3 regions of the Candidatus Clostridium eludens genome follow, and region 3 is predicted to be linked to each of the others. Evidence: riboswitches for the same ligand, from Rfam matches in the RefSeq annotation. Region 3 holds a riboswitch; each other region holds the start of a gene.
What was found. A riboswitch is a leader RNA that binds a small molecule or an ion and turns the genes downstream of it on or off. The one in region 3 is predicted to bind S-adenosylmethionine.

Region 1 (6,612 bases), on a different contig from region 3:
ACCCAGCGGGTGTGGAAAATCTACTTTACTTAATATAATTGCAGGCTTTATTGAAAAGACTAAAGGGGAAGTATTAATAAATGATAAGGAAGTTGTAAAACCTGGGAGAGAAAGGGCAGTTGTATTTCAGCATCCTGATGCATCACTTTTTCCATGGCTTAATGTAAAAGAAAATGTAGAATTTGGATTAAGAATGAAAAAAGTAGCAAAAGAAGAAAGTAGTTCTATATCCCACAAGTATATAAAATTAGTTGGATTATCCGGTCACGAAAAGAAATTTCCTAATGAGTTGTCAGGCGGGATGAAACAGAGAGTTCAAATTGCACGAGTACTTGCAAATAATCCAGAAATATTATTAATGGATGAACCTTTTGGAGCATTGGATGCTCAGACCAGAAGAATAATGCAAAAAGAATTGGTGAGAATATGGCTTGAAACTAAGAAAACTATTATCTTCGTTACCCATGATATTCAAGAAGCTCTCATACTTGGACAGAAAATAGGTATTATGTCTAGAGCTCCTGATTCTAAAATATATAAAACTTATGATGTGAATTTTCAATATCCAAGAGATGTAACTAGTAGTTCATTTAATAAAGAATATAAGACTCTTTTGAATGAATTTGAAGGAGAAATGTATATTCAAAAAAAAGAGAGTGCACTGGCATAAAGGAGGAAAATTGATGAAAGGTTTTAATAAATTATTAAAGTGGGGTGTGATATCTTGGGTTTGTATAATTATAATCTGGGGCATAGGATCTAAATTTTCAAATCCAGATTTTTTTCCGGGTCCTTTGAGAGTAATATTTGGTGGAGAAGATTTAATTAAGGATGGAAGTCTTTTTCAATTTATTGCTATAAGTCTTGGTAGAATTGTTTCAGGATGGATTTTAGGAAATCTAATAGGTATCCCCATAGGCGTATTAATGGGGAGAATCAAAGCAGTTAAAATGTTTGTAGATCCTATTTTGAATTTTTTTAGATTTGTACCTGCACTTGCATTTTTAACATTATTTTTACTTTGGTTTGGTGTAGGTGAGGAGGGGAAAATTATCTTAATTATGTATGCTACTACTTTTACTGTTATGTTGAATACAGAAGCTGGAGTGTCTAGTGTACAGAAAGAAAAAATAAGGGCAGCTAGATGTCTTGGAGCTTCTGAATATCAAATAATGTTTAATGTAATAATTCCGGCGGCTATACCTTATATATTTACAGGAGTAAGGCTGGCTATGAGTGGCTCATTTGCTGCCATTGTAGGTGCAGAAATGCTTGCTGCAAATAAAGGTATAGGATATTTGATATGGACTTCAAGGTTATATTTTAAGACAGAATGGATATTCATAGGGCTGATATGCTTGGGGCTTATGGGATATTTCACAGACAAAATATTGGTTGCTGCAGCAAGTTTGACTATGAAAAAATATGGGATAGTTAATAGTAAAGATGCTATAAAAAGAGTGGCTTAAGATATAACTAATTTTTATTAGACTTTATGCAAATAAAAATTAATAACACAATCTAGATTTGAATGGAGGAAATTACTATGGGATATCCAAGTGTTTATCCTACAGGGGTAACAATTTATAATTCTGAAAAGGCATGGAGTGGTTATACTATTTTTCAGGCAGTAGATGAAGGAGCATTGCTAATAGATATGAATGGACATGAACTGCAGTTGTGGAAAAATTTACATGGATTTCCTAATAAGCTGCTGCCAGGTGGATATGTTATGGGAAGTACAGGAGAAAGAAACCCTGACTATGGGTTCCAAGATATGATGGATTTAGTACAAGTAGATTGGAATGGAAATATTGTTTGGAAATTTAATAAAAATGAATTCATAGAAGATCCAGGAGAAAGGCCTCAATGGATGGCAAGACAGCATCATGATTATCAAAGAGAAGGCAATCCAGTTGGATATTATATACCAGGATTAACACCAAAAGTTGATAAAGGTAATACACTTATTCTTACGCATGAAAATGTAAAAAATCCTAGAATATCTGATAAAGTACTTTTGGATGATAAAATTATTGAAGTTACATGGGATGGAAAAATTATTTGGGAATGGCGGGCAAATGAACATTTTGATGAATTAGGATTTAACGAAGTATCTAAAAATGTTCTTTATGCTAATCCCAATATAAGGACAGCGGGTGGTGGTGTAGGAGATTGGCTGCACATTAATTCTATATCTTTACTTGGACCTAATAAATGGTTTGACAAGGGAGATAAAAGATTTTCACCAGAAAACATTATTCTTGACAGTAGAGAGTCCAATATTATAGCTATTATAGATAAAAATACAGGAAAAATTGTATGGAAGATAGGACCTTATTACGATATAAGTGATGAGCTTATAAAATTGGGGTGGATAATAGGACAGCATAATGTGCATTTAATACCTAAAGGTCTGCCAGGAGAAGGAAATATTCTTATATTTGATAATGGAGGTTGGGCAGGTTATGGTTCGCCTAACCCAGGTTCTCCAAAAGGGAACAGGAATGCAATTAGAGATTATTCCAGAGTATTGGAAATTGATCCTATTACCTTAAAAATAATATGGCAGTATACTCCAGAAGAAGCTGGGTTTATACAACCCTTAGATGCTGTTAGATTTTATAGCCCATTTATAAGTAATGCACAGAGACTTCCAAATGGAAACACGTTAATAACGGAAGGATCAGACGGCCGTATATTTGAGGTTACAAAAGATCATGAAATAGTTTGGGAATACATAAGTCCCTATGAAGGCAAGGGAAAATCAAAACTAAATATGGTATACAGAGCTTATAGGGTTCCTTATGAATGGATTCCTCAATTGCATAAACCCTTAGAAATACCTATAGAGAAAATCAATAAAAGAGAATTTAGGGTACCAGGAGCAGCTGGTTTAGGACGTAAAGTAGAAACAGAAGTAAAGGGAACCCAAGAATATAAAGGCAGAGAAAGACTTGATTTTTGTATTATAACAGATAAAGAACTAAATAAAGAAAATAAATAATTATCAAAATTCTTCTTATTAAGCATAAATTTATATCTATGAGTAATGTGCATTTTCACTAAACATAGTAAACTTTATATTGACAAAAAACTTAAAAGGTTATATATTATATATAACCTTTTTTACAATACAATATAAAATTAAATATGAAACTTCTTATCAAGAGAGGCAGAGGGACTGGCCCTATGATGCCCGGCAACCTGAATGACCATTTTCATTCAATGGTGCTAATTCCAGCAGGTAACATGTCACCTGAAAGATGAGAGAAAATAGGATACAACTTCTTATGGGTTCTCTCCATAGGAAGTTTTTTATTGAACCAATTAAAAAGGGTAGAAGTCAAATTATTTATTATAAAGAATGAAATTATGTAAATCTTAACTAGGTAAGTACTTAATGTATGGATTTTAAATAAGAATAAAATGTAGAAAAGGTTCAAGGTGTTAGATGTAAAAATGCTATATATCTTATAAAACTTAAATGTGTTATTAACTAAAAGTGAACATACTTCTTACTAAAATGGTGAAAAGCATAAGAATAGTAGGATTAGTATAACATTATGTAATTTTATACTGCTGAAATGTAAGCTTATAAGTACTTATTTTGAATAATGGGAGGGAGATTTTTTGAATATGAAGTCAACTAACATAGTGTGGCATAAGATGGATGTAAATAGAAGGCATAGAGAAAAATTATTAAATCAAAAGGGAATACTTATTTGGTTTACAGGATTGTCTGGTTCAGGCAAATCTACCTTGGCTTCCGCACTTGAAAGTAAATTATATTGTATGGGTAAGCTTACCTACTTGCTAGATGGAGACAATCTAAGACATGGTTTGAATTCGGACCTTGCATTTACAAAAGAAGACAGGGTAGAAAATATAAGAAGGGTATCAGAAGTATGTAAACTTTTTGTGGATGCAGGAATAATTACAATTGCCACTTTCGTTTCACCTTTTAAAGAGGATAGAGAGAAAGTTAGAAAACTGCTTGGAAAGGATTTTGTAGAAGTATATATAAACTGTCCCATTGAAGTCTGTGAAAAAAGAGATCCCAAGGGAATTTATAAAAAGGCTAGAATAGGTGAGATAAAAAATTTTACAGGCATAGATTCCCCTTACGAGATACCTGATAATCCTGAACTTACAATACCTACTCATTTGAAAGGTTTAGAAGAGTGTGTGGATGAAATAATAGATTATCTAAATTTATAAAAGCACAAGTAAGTTTCGTAAAAATAGGAGTGATGAAATGAAATTAAAACTTCAGGTTTTATCTACTGATATTTTAATAGTGGGGGCAGGCACTGCAGGTTGTTTTGCAGCACTCAGGGCGGCTGAAGATTCAAACGTGAGTATTATAATGGCAGAAAAAGCAAATATAAAAAGAAGTGGTTGTCTGGCTGCGGGAGTTAATGCCTTAAATGCATATATAACTGAAGGTGAAACTCCAGAGTCCTTTGTGGATTATGTAAAGAGAGAATTTAATCAGGTTGTAAGGGAAGACTTGGTTTATACTTTAGCTCAAAAACTGAATGAAGTAACTGAAAAAATAGAGAAAATGGGACTTCCAATTTTGAAGGATTCAAAAGGGAACTATGTGAAAAGGGGAAAAAGGAGTATAAAAATAAATGGTGAAAATATTAAGCCAATACTTGCAGAAGAAGTAAAAAAGCAAAAAAATATAGAAGTTATAAACGGAATAAATATTATAGATTATATACATAAAGATGAAGAAGTTATAGGAGCCTATGGATTTTCAATCTATGAGGAAAAATTTTTTGCCATTTATTCAAAGGCTGTAATATGTACAACTGGAGGAGCATCAGGACTGTATAAACCTAATAATCCTAACTTTTCAAGACATAAAATGTGGTATTCACCCTTTAATACAGGGGCAGGTTATGCTATGGGAATACGGGCAGGAGCAGAGATGACTACTTTTGAAATGAGGTTTATAGCACTAAGATGTAAAGATACAATAGCACCTACAGGTACTATTGCTCAGGGCATTGGAACTTGTCAGATAAATGGAAATGGAGAAGAATATGTAAAAAAATATGGAAAGGAAACTACAATAAACAGGCTCTGGGCTACAGTAATGGAAAATAAAAATGGGAAAGGTCCTTGTTTCTTGAAAACTAAAGATATAAATAAATCAGAAGAAAAGGATTTGTTTAAGGCTTATTTAAATATGGCACCTTCTCAAGTACTTAAGTGGATAGATGGTAAGAGTATGCCTTCTATGGAAAATGTAGAGATTGAAGGAACAGAACCTTATATAGTAGGGGGTCACACTGCCAGTGGATACTGGGTAGATACAAAGCGGTGTACTACTTTAAAAGGACTTTACTCTGCAGGAGATGTAAGCGGTGGCAGCCCTAAAAAATATGTTACAGGGTGTTTTGCAGAAGGAGAAATAGCGGCAGATTCAGCAGTGAAATATATTAAAAATAGGAAAATTCAGCACTTGGATGATGTAGAGTTAAAAACTAAATTGAATGTAGTTAATAGTTTTTTTGAAAATGAAGATAATATTTATACAGTTGAACAATTAGAAGAGGCTATGCAAAAAAACATGGACGAATATGCAGGTGGTATATCACAGGGCTATAGTTATAATGAAAAAAAATTAAATATAGCTGAGAAGAGAATAGGTGAATTACTTAAAATAAGTAGTACTTTAAAGGCTTGTGATTGTCATGAATTAATGTTTATATATGAATTAATTGATAGATTATATATATGTAAAGTCCTTATAGCTCACTTAAAGGCCAGGCATGAAACTAGATGGAGATGTTATGAAGAAAATGCAGATTTTCCTTATGAAGATAATAAAAATTGGATTAAATATGTAAATTCAGTTTATAGAAAAGGGAAGATAGAAATTATATTTAGAGATATAGTCAGGAAGGACGAAGTATATGAGCATAAAGATTCATAGAGAAAAATGTATAGGCTGTCTTAAGTGTATGGAGGTTTGTCCAGGAAGTTTAATATATAAAGATCAGCAGGGTAGGGCATATATAAAATATGAAAAAAATTGCTGGGGATGTGCAGCCTGTATTAAAGAATGTGTAAGCAGGGCGATTAAATATTATTTGGCATCGGACATAGGAGGAAATGGCTCCTGCCTATACGTAGAACAAAATGCTGATGAATTAAAATGGCATATAGTGGATGAGGAACATAATGAGAGTATATTAAGTACTAAAAGAAAAGAGGCAAATAAGTATTAAATGTATTTTTAAGGAGGGTTTTTAATGAAAATTAAAAGAATAATATCAATTTTAGCTGTAATATCAATTGTAGGTGTTTTAGCAGGCTGCGGCAGCAATAATCAGCAATCTAGTGAAAGTACAAGGGTGGCAATAGGATTTTTCCCGAATATAACTCATTCTCAGGCATTAGTTGGAAAACACAATAAGAGTTTTGAAAAAGCTTTAGGAAATAATGCAAAAGTTGAGTGGAAGCAATTTAATGCAGGATCTTCTGAAATAGAGGCATTTTTAGCAGGAGCTTTAGATATCGGGTATATAGGACCAGGACCTGCTATTAATGGGTATAGTAAATCCAAAGGTGATGTTCAAATTATTGCAGGAGCTA
Region 2 (6,612 bases), on a different contig from region 3:
TTTTGCTTTCTACAAAAGAAATAAAAAATTTTGTTTATGATAGAGGGTGGGAGTATCAAAAAACTGCTGTAAATGATGATACTATTTCATGGTACTGGCTGCGTACACCTTTTGCAAGTTATTCTGATATAGTAAGGGCGGTTGGACAAGATGCTGTATACGGTGACGATGCATATAATGGCACTGGTGGAGTAGCACCTGCTCTATATTTAAAATCTAAAACAATTCCAGGCAGCGGTGAAGGAACTAAAGGTGACCCCTATGAGATTGGAAAGTGATATAATTTATCGGGTGGGATTTTATTATGTTAAAGATATTGAAAGGGCTGTTCTTCAGGGTTTACAGGCCGTTGATAATAAGGTATTGACAATGTGGCTCAACAGTCATATAATATGACTGCTGAGTCATATTGCTGTTAAGTCACTATGCCCAAATACATGTTTTATGAAGATTAGATAAATTAATGGAAAGAGGGATGACCAATTGCCAAAGAATACATTTTTTAATTTAAATGAAGAAAAACAGGAAAGTGTAATGAGAGCTGCAATAGATGAATTCTTAAAATATGGTTTTGAAAAAGGTAATATTGGAAATATTGCTAAAAATGCCGGGATTGCAAAAGGGAGTATATATCAATATTTTAAGAATAAGAAAGAATTATTTTTGTACTCAGTGAACTGGTCGGTAGATCTTCTTTTAAAAAAATATAATAGATATATTATGCCCAAAGATACTAATATTTTTGATTACTTTTATGAAAGTTCAAAAGAGATATTGATACAGTTTAGAGAAGAAAAGGATATTGTGATTTTCATACAGGATGTTTTTCTTGGGAAATATAGTAGCATGACGGATGAATCTATAACTGCCATGATGGATATAATGGATGACTATGTACTAAAATTGATTCAAGAAGGAAAAAATAATGGCAGCATAAGAAAAGACATAGATGACAGTATACTTTCTTTATTTTTGACTGGTGCATCTATGAAAATAAAGGAGAGTATGCTTAAGAAAGCAAGAAATAAGGGAACGGATATTATATATGAGGATTTTGAAACATATGAAAATGATATTAAGGCTATGATGGAACTTTTAAAAAATGGAATGGGGGTAAAATAGTGTTCATAAATGTGGAAAATTTAAAAAAGAGCTATAAAACAGGAGAAATTAACATTGAAGTTTTAAAAAAAATAAATATGAGACTGGATAAGGGTGAAATTGGAGTTATTCTTGGACCTTCTGGTTCAGGTAAATCTACCATAATGAACATTTTAGGGGGTATAGACCGATGTGATTCAGGTAGGGTAATTGTGGACGGAATTAATATTGCCGATCTAAAAGACTCTGAAATCACGGATTACAGAAGGGAGCATGTAGGATTTGTTTTTCAACTCTACAATTTGATACCTAATCTTACTGTAGGTGAGAATATAGAGGTTGTTTCAAATATCAGTAAAGCACCGTTAAATACAGATGAAGTTTTAGGGGCAGTGGGGTTACAGGATAAGAAGTATAGATTTCCAAGAGAATTAAGTGGCGGAGAGCAGCAGAGGGTTTCAATTGCCAGGGCTATTGTTAAAAATCCAAAGCTTCTTTTGTGTGATGAACCTACAGGAGCACTTGATTATGATACTTCTAGAGAAATTTTAAAGTTGTTGCAGCAGGTAAATATAAATTTTAATACTACCATACTTATGATTACTCATAATACAGCTATAAGTGCTATGGCCAGTAGAGTTTATAGAATCAGAAGCGGAGAGGTAGTTAAGGAAATAATCAATGAAACAGTTATTCCGGCAGAAAGGATTGAGTGGTAATGATTATTAATAAAAAGATTAAAAGAACCATAATGGAAAACAAGTCTCAGTATATTGGCTCTATAATGTTGATTATAATAAGCTGCATGCTCTATACCATGTTAAATCAACTTTCAACGAACATGGCTGGTATGACATCTTCCTTTGAAAAAAATTATGTGCAGGAAGATGCCAGTTTCGTAACAAATAATAAATTGAATGATATAAATAATTTGGAATCAAAATTCAATGCCAGTATTGAAGAATGTAATACTTTTGATTATCAGATTTCAAAGGATAAGATTTTAAGAATATTTAGTGAGAATACAAAAGTTAATATTCCTGCAATTATAGAAGGCAAGAAGTTAAGCGGAAATGATATTCTTATAGATCCTGCTTTTGCTAGAACCAATAAATTAAAAGTGGGAAATGAAATACACATATTTAATAAATCTTTTAAAATAGCTGGATTTATGTCGCTTCCCAATTATATTTATCCATTAAAATCCCAAAGTGATATAATGAGTAATCCAGATAGCTTTGGAATTGCAGTTATTAGTAAGGATGATTTCCATAAATTTAATGAAGGAAATAACTTTTATTCAATAAAATTTAATTCAAATAGTACTAGTATATATAATCAATCACTGCAGTTTAGAAACTACTTAAAAGGTAAAGACATTATTATTACTCAATGGACTGATGCTGGTGAAAACAATAGAATAACTTTTGTTAATACTAAGATTCAAGGTATTAGTAAAATAAGCTCTTCTGTGCCTTTGATTATATTGTTTCTTACTTGCATATTGACAGGTATAGTCATGTGGAGGCTGCTTAAAAGGGAATCGGTTATTATTGGAACTCTTTATTCTCTGGGCTATAGAAGAAAGGAAATTAAAAAGCATTATCTTTTATATCCACTGTGGATAGGGTTAACAGGAAGTATATTAGGAAGTATATTAGGAGCTGTGTTAGTGAAACCCATGGTTGGTATTATGGTGTCTTATTTTAACATACCTATAGACTCAATGAGTTTTAATTTTAAATATATTGGTATAAGTTTACTACTGCCAATATTATTTCAGTGTATCAGTGGGTACTTTATTTTAAATAGGCAATTGCAATATTCTCCGGTAGAATTGATGAAAGGTGGAAGGAAGAATAACAAAATAGGCTTTATTGAACGAAAGCTTACATTAGATAAATTAAAATTCTCAACAAAATTTAAAATAAGAGAGCAGGTCAGAAGCTTACCAAGGCTCATATTCCTGTTATTTGGAGTAATTCTTGCCACTATGCTTTTACTTTTTGGTTTTACAGCAAAAAGTTCTTTAGATTATTTAATGAAAGACAGCTTAAAAAACACTTTTAAGTTTCAGTACGAGTATGTATATAATTCTCTTCGCCAGGACCAGGTACCTTCAAGTGCAGAAACTTTTTCTGCAGCTATGTTTATATTAAAATCAAATAGGAATACAACTTTTGAAGTCTGTGGAATTAATTCTTATTCAAAATATATTTCACTTAAAGATAACACAGGAGCAGAGTTAAATAAAGACAAGGTTATTATTACTAAACCGCTAGCAGCAAAATTAAAAGTTATGCCTGGTGATACAATTAGAGTTGTGAATAAAATTGACTCAAGGGAATATGAAATAACTGCTGCCAATATTGCAGAAACTTATGCAGGGGAATATATTTTTATGCCTATTTCACAATTTAACAGCATGCTTGGACTTCCTGCGGGAAGCTACATTGGGTTATGGAGTAAGGTTAAACTGAATATTCCTGAAAAGTTATTATATAGTTCCCGGATGTTTGATGATTCTATAAAGGCTTTTAATGCAACTATGCAGCCTCTGCAGGTAACCATAGGAGTTATAGCTTCTATGTCGTTTATTATTGGGCTTATCGTTATTTATGTGGTAACATCTCTTATAATTGAGGAAAATAAAATGAACATATCTTTGATGAAAATTTTAGGATATAGGAGAAAAGAAATAAATTCATTGATTTTAAACAGCTCTTCCATAATTATTATAGTTGGATATATTATAGGCATACCACTTATTCTGGCATCTATGGACCTATTGTTCAGATCATTAACAGAAAGTATTAAGTTGGCAATACCAATAACGATTAATTATTCTTATGTTATTGTGGGGTTTGTAGTAGTTTATCTAACTTATGAGTTATCCAAAGCTTTAAATAGAAAAAAGATATATAAAATCTCTATGAGTGAAGCTTTAAAAGCATCAATGGAATAAGTATAATTTTGTAACTATTTATGGAGTAGTTGTATATAGTATATAGAAAGTAATTTAAACTTAATCAGAATATAAGGTATGTTTTAAATACTAGTTGAAACACTTTTAGATAAAAAGCCCTGGCGAACGCCGGGGTTTTTATTTAAATCAGAGTATGATTATTAGAAATGGATATTTCATATATTACGTGCTGCAGAGAATATAGTAGTATATTTACTTGAAATGTAAATTTAATTACTATGAGTTTTTATAAAATTTAGTATTGACATAATAAAGTATAATTAATATAATAAGCATATGATCGATTATTGAAAGTATTTAAAAAATCAATTGTTTGAAACTTAATACAACATACTCTTATCAAGAGCGGTGGAGGGATAGGCCCCGTGAAGCCCGACAACCCACATTTATGTATCGGTGTCAATTCCTACAGATGTATTTTAATACTTCTGAGAGATAAGAAAAGTAGAAGTCTTATTAAATTATTTTTGTTAGCAGAGGCTATTTTTCTTATATGGGAATTATAGTCTTTTTATTATTGTTATTTAGAAAATGATTTTTTTAAAAAGGTTAGAATAAAGTAAAGAATTTAGGTTTGCATGATATGGAAAATATCGATAAAATGGTAAATTATATTAAAATAGTTGACTAGGAAACTGGAGGCTATGTTTTTCTTGATGAAAAATATAGCCTTTTCTATTTTTAGAGTTTCTATATGTATTATATAGTTAATCTTTAACATGTTTAATTTAAGAGTGTTAAATACATTAAAGCAGGAAAGAAGATATGTTAAGTTTCAGGCAAGATACTTTAAAAATTTAGATATGATAAGTATTTTAAATAAGGAGATGGTATTAATGGGATATAATATTGCAGTTGCTTCAACAGATGGAGTCAACATTGATAAACATTTTGGCGCTTCAAATTCTTTTTTCATAATAAAAGTAAATGATGATGAGACTTATGAGAATTTAGGAGAAAGGCTAGTTGAGAAAAATCAAAAGAATAATGGAAGTTGTAGTTCATGTTCATCTGAACATTCTTGTGGTCACGTTAATCCTAAGAATCAAAAAAAAATAGAAACCATTTCTGATTGCAGATGTTTGTTATGTAGTAGATGTGGGCCTGGATCAGAAAAGCAATTAGGAAGAAATAATATTTCTGTGTTTGGCATTAATATGAAACTTGATGAAGCATTAAAAACAATAATAAGGTATTACAAGAGAAGTGATGAACGTAAATCATTAAAACGTATCAAAAAGCAGAAGATAAATTCTTTTTGACAAGGTATTAATCAAGTGATTCTTAGGTTCAGGTGGAGTTTGCTTATGAGGAATACTCTTCTCCATCTGAATCTTAGCAGAACTTATCCAGGCGCGTAGCAGTGCTTATCCTCCACTTTGATAGAAAAGCAGAGAACCAAAATTTTTAATTTTGTGTGAATCGCTTTCACAGAGTGCGATGGGGGTGTTAGCAATGGTAGCGTTCGGGTAAATAAAGGCCAAGGTAATAGAGGATGGTGAATCAAAGGTGATATTTAAACTAATAAAAAAGTTTAGAGGTGATAAATAAATGGGTATTAATTTGGATTTACCGGAAGTGGAACCAAGAGAACAGAGACTTGGCTCTATCTTGTCTTTCCATGGAAAAGCAAGTGAACTATATGAAAAGTCACTTGGATGTAAGATTAAAATGAAAGGTAGAATTTTCAATCAATGTGGCAGCTGTGCATCAGGATGTGCATTTGTATTAAATTCAATAATTTTAGATGCAGCAGTAGTGAACCACGCTCCAATAGGCTGTGCAGGTGATTTTAGTGGGTTTAACGATGGGCGTCACCAAGGGACAATTCACAGAGGTTTAAAATCAGATAATATAAAAGCTATTAGCACAAATTTAGAAGAAAAGGATACAATTTACGGTGGTGATGAGAAGTTAAGAAAAGGTATAAGGGAAGCAAAGAAAAGATTTAATCCAAAAGCAATATTTGTAAATACTTCTTGTGTATCCGGAATTATAGGAGAAGATGTTGAAAGTGTTGCTGATGAATTAGAAGAAGAGCTAGGAATTCCTATTGTGCCAGTATATTGCGAAGGATTTAAATCAAAAATTTGGAGTACTGGATTCGATGCTACAGCTCATGGTATCTTGCGTAAACTTGTTAAACCTGCAAAGAAAAAATCAGAGAATATAGTTAATGTTTTTAACTTTCAAGGAACCCATGCTTTTACAGATGTGCTAAGTAAAATAGGATTAAAACCTAAATATTTATTTCCATTTTCAAGTGTACAAGATTTAGAGGAAATGTCAGCTGCAGTAGCTTCAACCCATATTTGCGAAACTCTTGGAACTTATATTTCAGCAGCATTAGAAAAAGAATTTGGAGTTCCTGAGATAAAGGCTCCTGTACCTTATGGAATAGAGTGGACAGATATTTGGTTAAGGGATTTGGGAAGAATCACCAATAGGGAAGAATTAGTTGAAAAAGTAATTAGAGAAGAACATGAGAGAATAAAGCCCAGATTAGATTACCTTAAAGGTAAATT
Region 3 (6,612 bases):
TTTGTATTACACCATATATTTTCTGATTTTCAGTCGGACACCATTTTTCAGTAAAAAAATTTATATCTTGAGAATCCTTATAGAAAAACGTGTCAGACTTATATGCTGCATTTGTACTCACACATTACTCCTCCTTTATATTTTCTAGATTTGCTATTTATTTTATATATCTAAAGCCTGCTCAAAATCTGCTATTATGTCTTTAATATCTTCAATCCCCACAGACACTCTAATCAATTCAGGCGTTACCCCTGCCGCCCTTTGTTGTTCCTCTGATAATGCCAAATGAGTTGTACTTGCAGGATGAATTACATATGTTCTTACATCACCTAAATTAACAACTATAGAAGCTAATTTCAACTTTTCACCTACAGCTTTTGCCGCCTCAATTCCTCCTTTCACACCAAAAGTCAGAATCCCGCTTCCTCCACCTTTCAAATATTTCTTAGCCCTTTCATATTCTGGATCTGATTCTAAATAAGGATATCTCACCCATTCAATTCTAGGATGCTGCAGGAGATATTTAGCTAAACTTAAAGCATTATATGAATGCCTTTCCATTCTTAAATGTAATGTTTCTAATCCTAAATTTGTTAAAAATGCATTAAATGGAGCTGGTGCCGCACCAAATTCTTCTACTAGATTAGTTCTCAACTTTCCTGAAAAAGCACGTTTTCCAAATGCATCAACAAATACCAAAACTGCTGGCCCAGTTGGGGTTGTATAATCTGGAAATTTTCCATTTGCCCAATTAAAGTTTCCACCATCAATAATTATTCCTCCTAGTGACACTGCATGTCCATCCGAATATTTAGTAGTAGAGTGAACAACTATATTTGCTCCATATTCAAAGGGACTTGTTAAATAGGGTGTTGCTATAGTATTATCAACAATAAATGGTATATCTAGTTTTCTTGCTATAGAAGAAAATTTATGAAAATCTAGTACATTAAGTCCTGGATTTCCTATAGTTTCACCAAATATTAGTTTAGTATTTTCCTTTTTTACTGCTAAAATTTCTTCTTCAGAAGCTGCTGGCTCTACAAAAGAAACATTAATACCCAATTTAGGGATAATTGTATTAAAAAGATTGTATGTACCTCCATACAGATTTGAACTTGCAATAATGTGATCTCCTGCATTAGCAATGTTTATTATAGAATAAACTACTGCGGATTGTCCTGATGCGGTGGCAATTGCTTCAACCCCCCCTTGTAGTTCTATATATTTTTTTTCAAGGGCTGTTACTGTTGGATTTCCTATTCTTGTATACAAATATCCCCCTGTTTTCAGTGCTTCTACATCTGCACTCACTGCTGCTACCTTTGCTACTTCATCAAAACTATCATATTTATATGATGTACTTTGAATTATGGGTACCACTCTTGGATTACCTGAATTAGGTGAATACCCTCCTTGCACTGCTTTTGTTCCTATTCCAAATTTTTCACTCATAAAAAATCCTCCTTTTGGTAATTTGGGCATACTTTCATAATAATTATATAGATATATATGTAATGAAATAATTTTTAAATTTAGTGGGATAAATAAAGAGGTCAAAGCTCATATACTATAGAGATTATGCACTAAAAACTCTATAATAAGTAAACCTTGACCTCTAGTTTGTCTAGTTAATCAAATAAAAAAACTTTCTATAAGAGAAACTACAGAAAGTTACATTCCTTACGTTTCTCATCTTTCAGGTTTCACCTGCTGGAATTAGCACCATTGAATATATTTATAAATACACTCAGGTTGCCGAGCATCATAGGGCCAGTCCCTCCGCTACTCTTGATAAGAAATTTCATTTTAAATTTTTACAACTGACACATATAACAATTGATTTACATATAATCATATAATTTCTAAATTATTTTGTCAATAGTAAATTAATTTTCAAAATGAATTTTGATTTTAAATAATGCAAAAATCAAAATTATGTTGTATAATTATCTAAAAATGGCTTATTATATTATGTAAACTTATATTATTATGAAGTTTTACTTACAGAGGTGGTAAATTTGAATAAATTTTTAGATAGAATTTCTTATTACTTTAAAGACAGCTACGGTATTGATACACTTTCTAAACATCTTTATATTGCAGGACTTGTACTTTTTCTTCTTAGACCTGCCTATACATTAGGTTTTGTGTTTATTATATACAGCAGCTGGAGATGTCTCTCAAAAAATAAATACAAAAGATACAGGGAACTCCAAGCTTACGAAAATTTTATTTCACCCATAATTTATAGATTTAAGGGATTTGGAAATTCAATGAATCAAAATAAATACTATAAAATATTTAAGTGTCCAAATTGTAAGCAAAAATTAAGAGTACCAAAAAAGAAAGGAAGAATAACTATAACCTGCAAAAACTGCGGAACTTCATTTAAAGGCAAATCTTAACTAGTGCTGACAATAATATAGTTGCGGTAAGCATTTTTTTATTTAATATACTCACCGCAGCTAATTTTTAGCTAAAATCTCTTAGGTCTTTATTTCTTGAAAATTTGTACATGGATATTAAAAAGAAAGCTGCAGCAAAAGCCAATATTATAGCAATATTTAAGTATATGCTGTAAATTGAATTTCCCTTTTGCAAACTTGAAATTGAGCTTAATACCCACCTTTGCGGCATAAAATCCGATATTCTCTGAAAATACTTAGGCATATATTCTACCGGGAAAAAGCATCCTGAAATCAGGCAGGTAGGGGTTATTATTAAATTTTGCATTGCCGAAACACTAGCAGAATTATTGCTAAAAGACACTGAAAGCTCAGCAAATCCAATTCCTACAGGTACAAATAATATAAGTATGAAAAACATCTTGAAAAATGAAACTCCCATATTTATATGAAATACATACGCTAATAATATTAAAGTTAAAATTATCTCTCCTGTAATGACTAAAAAATTCACTATTATATTGGCAAATATATATTTTTTAGAGCTTATCGGAGAAGAAAATATCCTAAAATAAGTTCTATTTTCCTTTTCCTTTAATATTATTTCAGCTAAATTTGTGGCTGACATTAAAATTATCATGAGCAAAAATCCTACAGCACAGTTAGTTATATTTTTATATTTTGCATTATCCTTTACAGAGCTTACATACAGCTTAAAACTATTTTTATGGTAACTATTGTACATTTTATAAAATACATCTTTATTTCCATGGGCCGCACTACTCATAGCTGCAATATTATCTATATAATTATAGAGGTGATATTTTACATAAGCTGTACTCTGCTTTCCTTTTATAGAAATTATCTGAATATTTTCAGGCTTTCCCCTGTATACACTTTCAGAAAATCCAGGATTAATTACTACAACACAATCTAATTTTTTTGAAGTTATACTGTTATTTACTTCTGATGCACCTATAATACTTACATTAAAATTATCCAAACTCTTAAGATAAGTCACGGTATCCCTTGATATATAGTTATTATCATTATTAACTATACCTATCTTGGATATACTTTCATTAGAGCTGCCGTAAGCCATTAAGGCTATAATAATTCCCACTATGGGCAGCAGTACATAGAAAATTATATTGGATTTCTTTCTAAAAGTAACTTTTAAACTATTTTTAACCAGCCATAATATATCCCTCATATTAAATGCCCTCCCTTTTTCCTGCCACTACTGCAGAAACTAGTAAAAACACACAGGCTATTGCTATATTTAAAGTTACTATTGGTAAAATTGCTCCAGTATCGTTAGCATAAATAAGTTTACTTAATCCTGCATTATTCCACGTGAGAGGAGACATAGCAACAACTATATCCATGAAACTTTTAGAGCTTGCGGAAGTACTTACTGGAAAATATGCTCCTCCTATAAAGGCTACCACTTGAATTAAAATTATTACAATTGGCCTTACCACTTCCTGCCTTTTTACCATATAGCTTATCCCAAGGCCAAAGCTCACCGCTAATATTACCTCCGTGAGCAATGCAATCAATACAAGACCTATATGTTGTCCCCAATTGGCCTTAAATACAAATTTACTTACAGCCACTACAATATATACACAAAAAACATTCTGTGCTATAGACCCAATCACCTTACCCACCAAAATTTCACTTCTGCTTACAGGTGCAGCCATGAGCCTTAAGGCCGTATTTTTAGTTCTCTCTTTTCTCATTAAAGAAGTACTGCTAATTGATGCATATAGTGCTATGAGAGTACTCATAGACATAGAATAGTAATCCATAGAACCTGGAGCTTTCCCAGAATTTAAAGAAACCTCCTTTATATAATCATCTTTATTTTGCGCAGCTGCAATTTTGTTTACACCCTGAGGATTAACTTTCATAACCTCTGAAATTAAATTATATTTACCTATAAATCCTTCAAGCATTCCTTGAACTATACTATTTTCAATAGAATTCCCATCATTTTCATATAGCTTTACACTTTCTTTACTAATTTCAATATAGGCATTATATTTATTCTGCTTTACCTTAAGTAAAGCATCTTCCTTATTAGATGAGGCAGTGAAATTCATTCCTTCCTTTTTGCCCTGATTCATAAATTCACTAAAATACCTAGAAAATTGTTCACTTTCACTATTTCTATATAATATATTTATTTTATCTTTAGATACAACATTTGAATTGTCACTATCAAAAACAGATGAAAAAGCTGTTCCCAGTATTAAAATCAATACTATAGGGAAGGCCAGCATAAATACCAGAGTTCTTACATCTCTTATACTCTCCTTCGCTTCTTTAAATGCAATATTTAATATATTCAATTATTTCCACCTCCCTTTAGTCTCTTAATTTTCTTCCTGTTAACATAAGAAATACCGTTTCTAAATTAGGAGTTTTTTCCTCTAAATTTCTTATTTCTATACTATTACTTATAAAATACTGAATTATTTTATTTAAATTATTGATCTCCACAGAGGAATTTACCTTAACTAAGTTATCCCTAATTTCTACTGAAATTACTCCATTTATTTTTTTTACATCATCTTCATTTAATTCATCTGCAGATTTTACTTTAAACAGATATTCATTAGTGTTGGTAACTATTGATTTTAATTCATCTTTTGTTCCGTCTGCTATTATTTTTCCATGATCAATTATAGCCACTCTAGAACATATTTCCTCAACTTCTTCCATGTAATGACTAGTATAGATTATAGTACATCCCATTTTATTCAGTTCTTTAACAGAGTTTAAAATATACTTTCTAGATTGAGGATCTATTCCCACAGTGGGTTCGTCCATTATAATGAGCTTTGGTTTATGGGCTATGGCACAGGCTATATTAAGCCTTCTCTTCATACCTCCTGAAAAATTTCTAGAGTATTCTTTTTTCTTATCAATAAGCCCCACAAATTTAAGTGCCTCTTCAGATTTCTCCTTCAGCTCTGTACCCCGCATTCCATATAATCCTGCAAAAAACTTCACATTTTCATAAGCTGTAAGCTCTTCATAAATTGCTAGCTCCTGAGGTACTATGCCAAGATTCATTTTTGTAAATCTACTGTTTCTTTTTATATCTTTATCCAAAATCCTTATAGTTCCCTCTCTGCTTCTCAAAAGCCCTGAAATTAAGTTTATAGTTGTACTCTTTCCAGCACCATTTGGACCTAGAAAACCAAATATTTCTCCTTTTTCTACTGACAAGGATATATTATCTACTGCTATAAAATCCCCATATTTTTTAGTAAGGTTCTTTATTTCTAATGCTTTCATAAAATCACCCCTCCATTCAATTGATAATTAACTATTTCATGAATTAATTATATAAAAAAAAGGCAAACTTATTTAGTATATAAATTCACCTTTAATACATGAGAATATTCACTTTTTACATTTATATATTCATGAAGTTTTTAATAGTCCTATCTATGTATCCGAACGCTACCATTGCTAACACCCCCACCGCACTCTGTGAAAGCGATTCACACAAAATTAAAAATTTTGGTTCTCTGCTTTTCTATCAAAGTGGGGGATAAGAGGTGCTACGCGCCTGGATAAGTTCTTCCCCTAAAGGATAACGTATTCTAAGTGCTAAAGACACTAAGAATACTGTTAATAAGGTTCAGATGGAGAAAAGTATTTCTCATAAGCAAACTCCACCTGAACCTAAGAATCACTTGATAGGCAATAGCGTAGTTACTGAAAATCCACTGCTTCCATCTACTATTATTTTACCCCCCACAGCCCCGGTTCTCTCTTCCATGCCAATTATGCCAAGGCCCTTTTTTATTATCTTAAAACCTATGCCATTGTCTTTCACTTCCACTTTTATAAATTTATTAAACACTTCTACATTCACCAATATGCTGGAGGCTTTTGAATATTTCATGGAATTGGTCAGTGCCTCTGAAGTATTTTCAATAATTATCTTCCACTGAACATATGTTATAATATCCATATCTCCTTTATAAATTAGAGAAGTTTTTACGCCACTTTTTCCAATGAACTCATCTATGGTTAACTTTAATCTATTAATTCCTATTTGTTCTTTAGGGGGTTTTAAATTTTTAAGAGTAATTCTTATGTCCTCTATACCCTGCTTAGATATATTTATAGAATTACACAATAATTCTTTAGCTTTTTCTATATCTGTATCCATTAAAGATTT

Region 1: it holds a riboswitch for S-adenosylmethionine, as region 3 does, so the genes downstream of both, cysC (adenylyl-sulfate kinase) here and ACJDU8_RS14710 (O-acetylhomoserine aminocarboxypropyltransferase/cysteine synthase family protein) in region 3, are expected to answer to the same signal.
Region 2: it holds a riboswitch for S-adenosylmethionine, as region 3 does, so the genes downstream of both, ACJDU8_RS00375 (NifB/NifX family molybdenum-iron cluster-binding protein) here and ACJDU8_RS14710 (O-acetylhomoserine aminocarboxypropyltransferase/cysteine synthase family protein) in region 3, are expected to answer to the same signal.

Annotation. Positions count from the first base shown of each region.
Region 1 is NZ_JBJHZX010000007.1:108,947-115,558, reverse strand. Features, by position in the region: gene ACJDU8_RS06765 (ABC transporter ATP-binding protein) at 1-670, shown strand, start outside; gene ACJDU8_RS06760 (ABC transporter permease) at 684-1,469, shown strand; gene ACJDU8_RS06755 (aryl-sulfate sulfotransferase) at 1,547-3,007, shown strand; SAM riboswitch class I at 3,161-3,273, shown strand; gene cysC (adenylyl-sulfate kinase) at 3,640-4,221, shown strand; gene ACJDU8_RS06745 (adenylyl-sulfate reductase subunit alpha) at 4,259-5,950, shown strand; gene ACJDU8_RS06740 (4Fe-4S dicluster domain-containing protein) at 5,931-6,245, shown strand; gene ACJDU8_RS06735 (aliphatic sulfonate ABC transporter substrate-binding protein) at 6,270-6,612, shown strand, end outside.
Region 2 is NZ_JBJHZX010000001.1:87,011-93,622, reverse strand. Features, by position in the region: gene ACJDU8_RS00400 (DUF6273 domain-containing protein) at 1-278, shown strand, start outside; gene ACJDU8_RS00395 (hypothetical protein) at 262-396, shown strand; gene ACJDU8_RS00390 (TetR/AcrR family transcriptional regulator) at 484-1,122, shown strand; gene ACJDU8_RS00385 (ABC transporter ATP-binding protein) at 1,122-1,820, shown strand; gene ACJDU8_RS00380 (ABC transporter permease) at 1,820-4,066, shown strand; SAM riboswitch class I at 4,421-4,529, shown strand; gene ACJDU8_RS00375 (NifB/NifX family molybdenum-iron cluster-binding protein) at 4,807-5,349, shown strand; gene ACJDU8_RS00370 (nitrogenase component 1) at 5,639-6,612, shown strand, end outside.
Region 3 is NZ_JBJHZX010000022.1:15,619-22,230, forward strand. Features, by position in the region: gene ACJDU8_RS14705 (alpha/beta fold hydrolase) at 1-121, opposite strand, end outside; gene ACJDU8_RS14710 (O-acetylhomoserine aminocarboxypropyltransferase/cysteine synthase family protein) at 163-1,455, opposite strand; SAM riboswitch class I at 1,690-1,801, opposite strand; gene ACJDU8_RS14715 (hypothetical protein) at 2,022-2,408, shown strand; gene ACJDU8_RS14720 (ABC transporter permease) at 2,476-3,621, opposite strand; gene ACJDU8_RS14725 (ABC transporter permease) at 3,623-4,765, opposite strand; gene ACJDU8_RS14730 (ABC transporter ATP-binding protein) at 4,782-5,717, opposite strand; gene ACJDU8_RS14735 (sensor histidine kinase) at 6,118-6,612, opposite strand, start outside.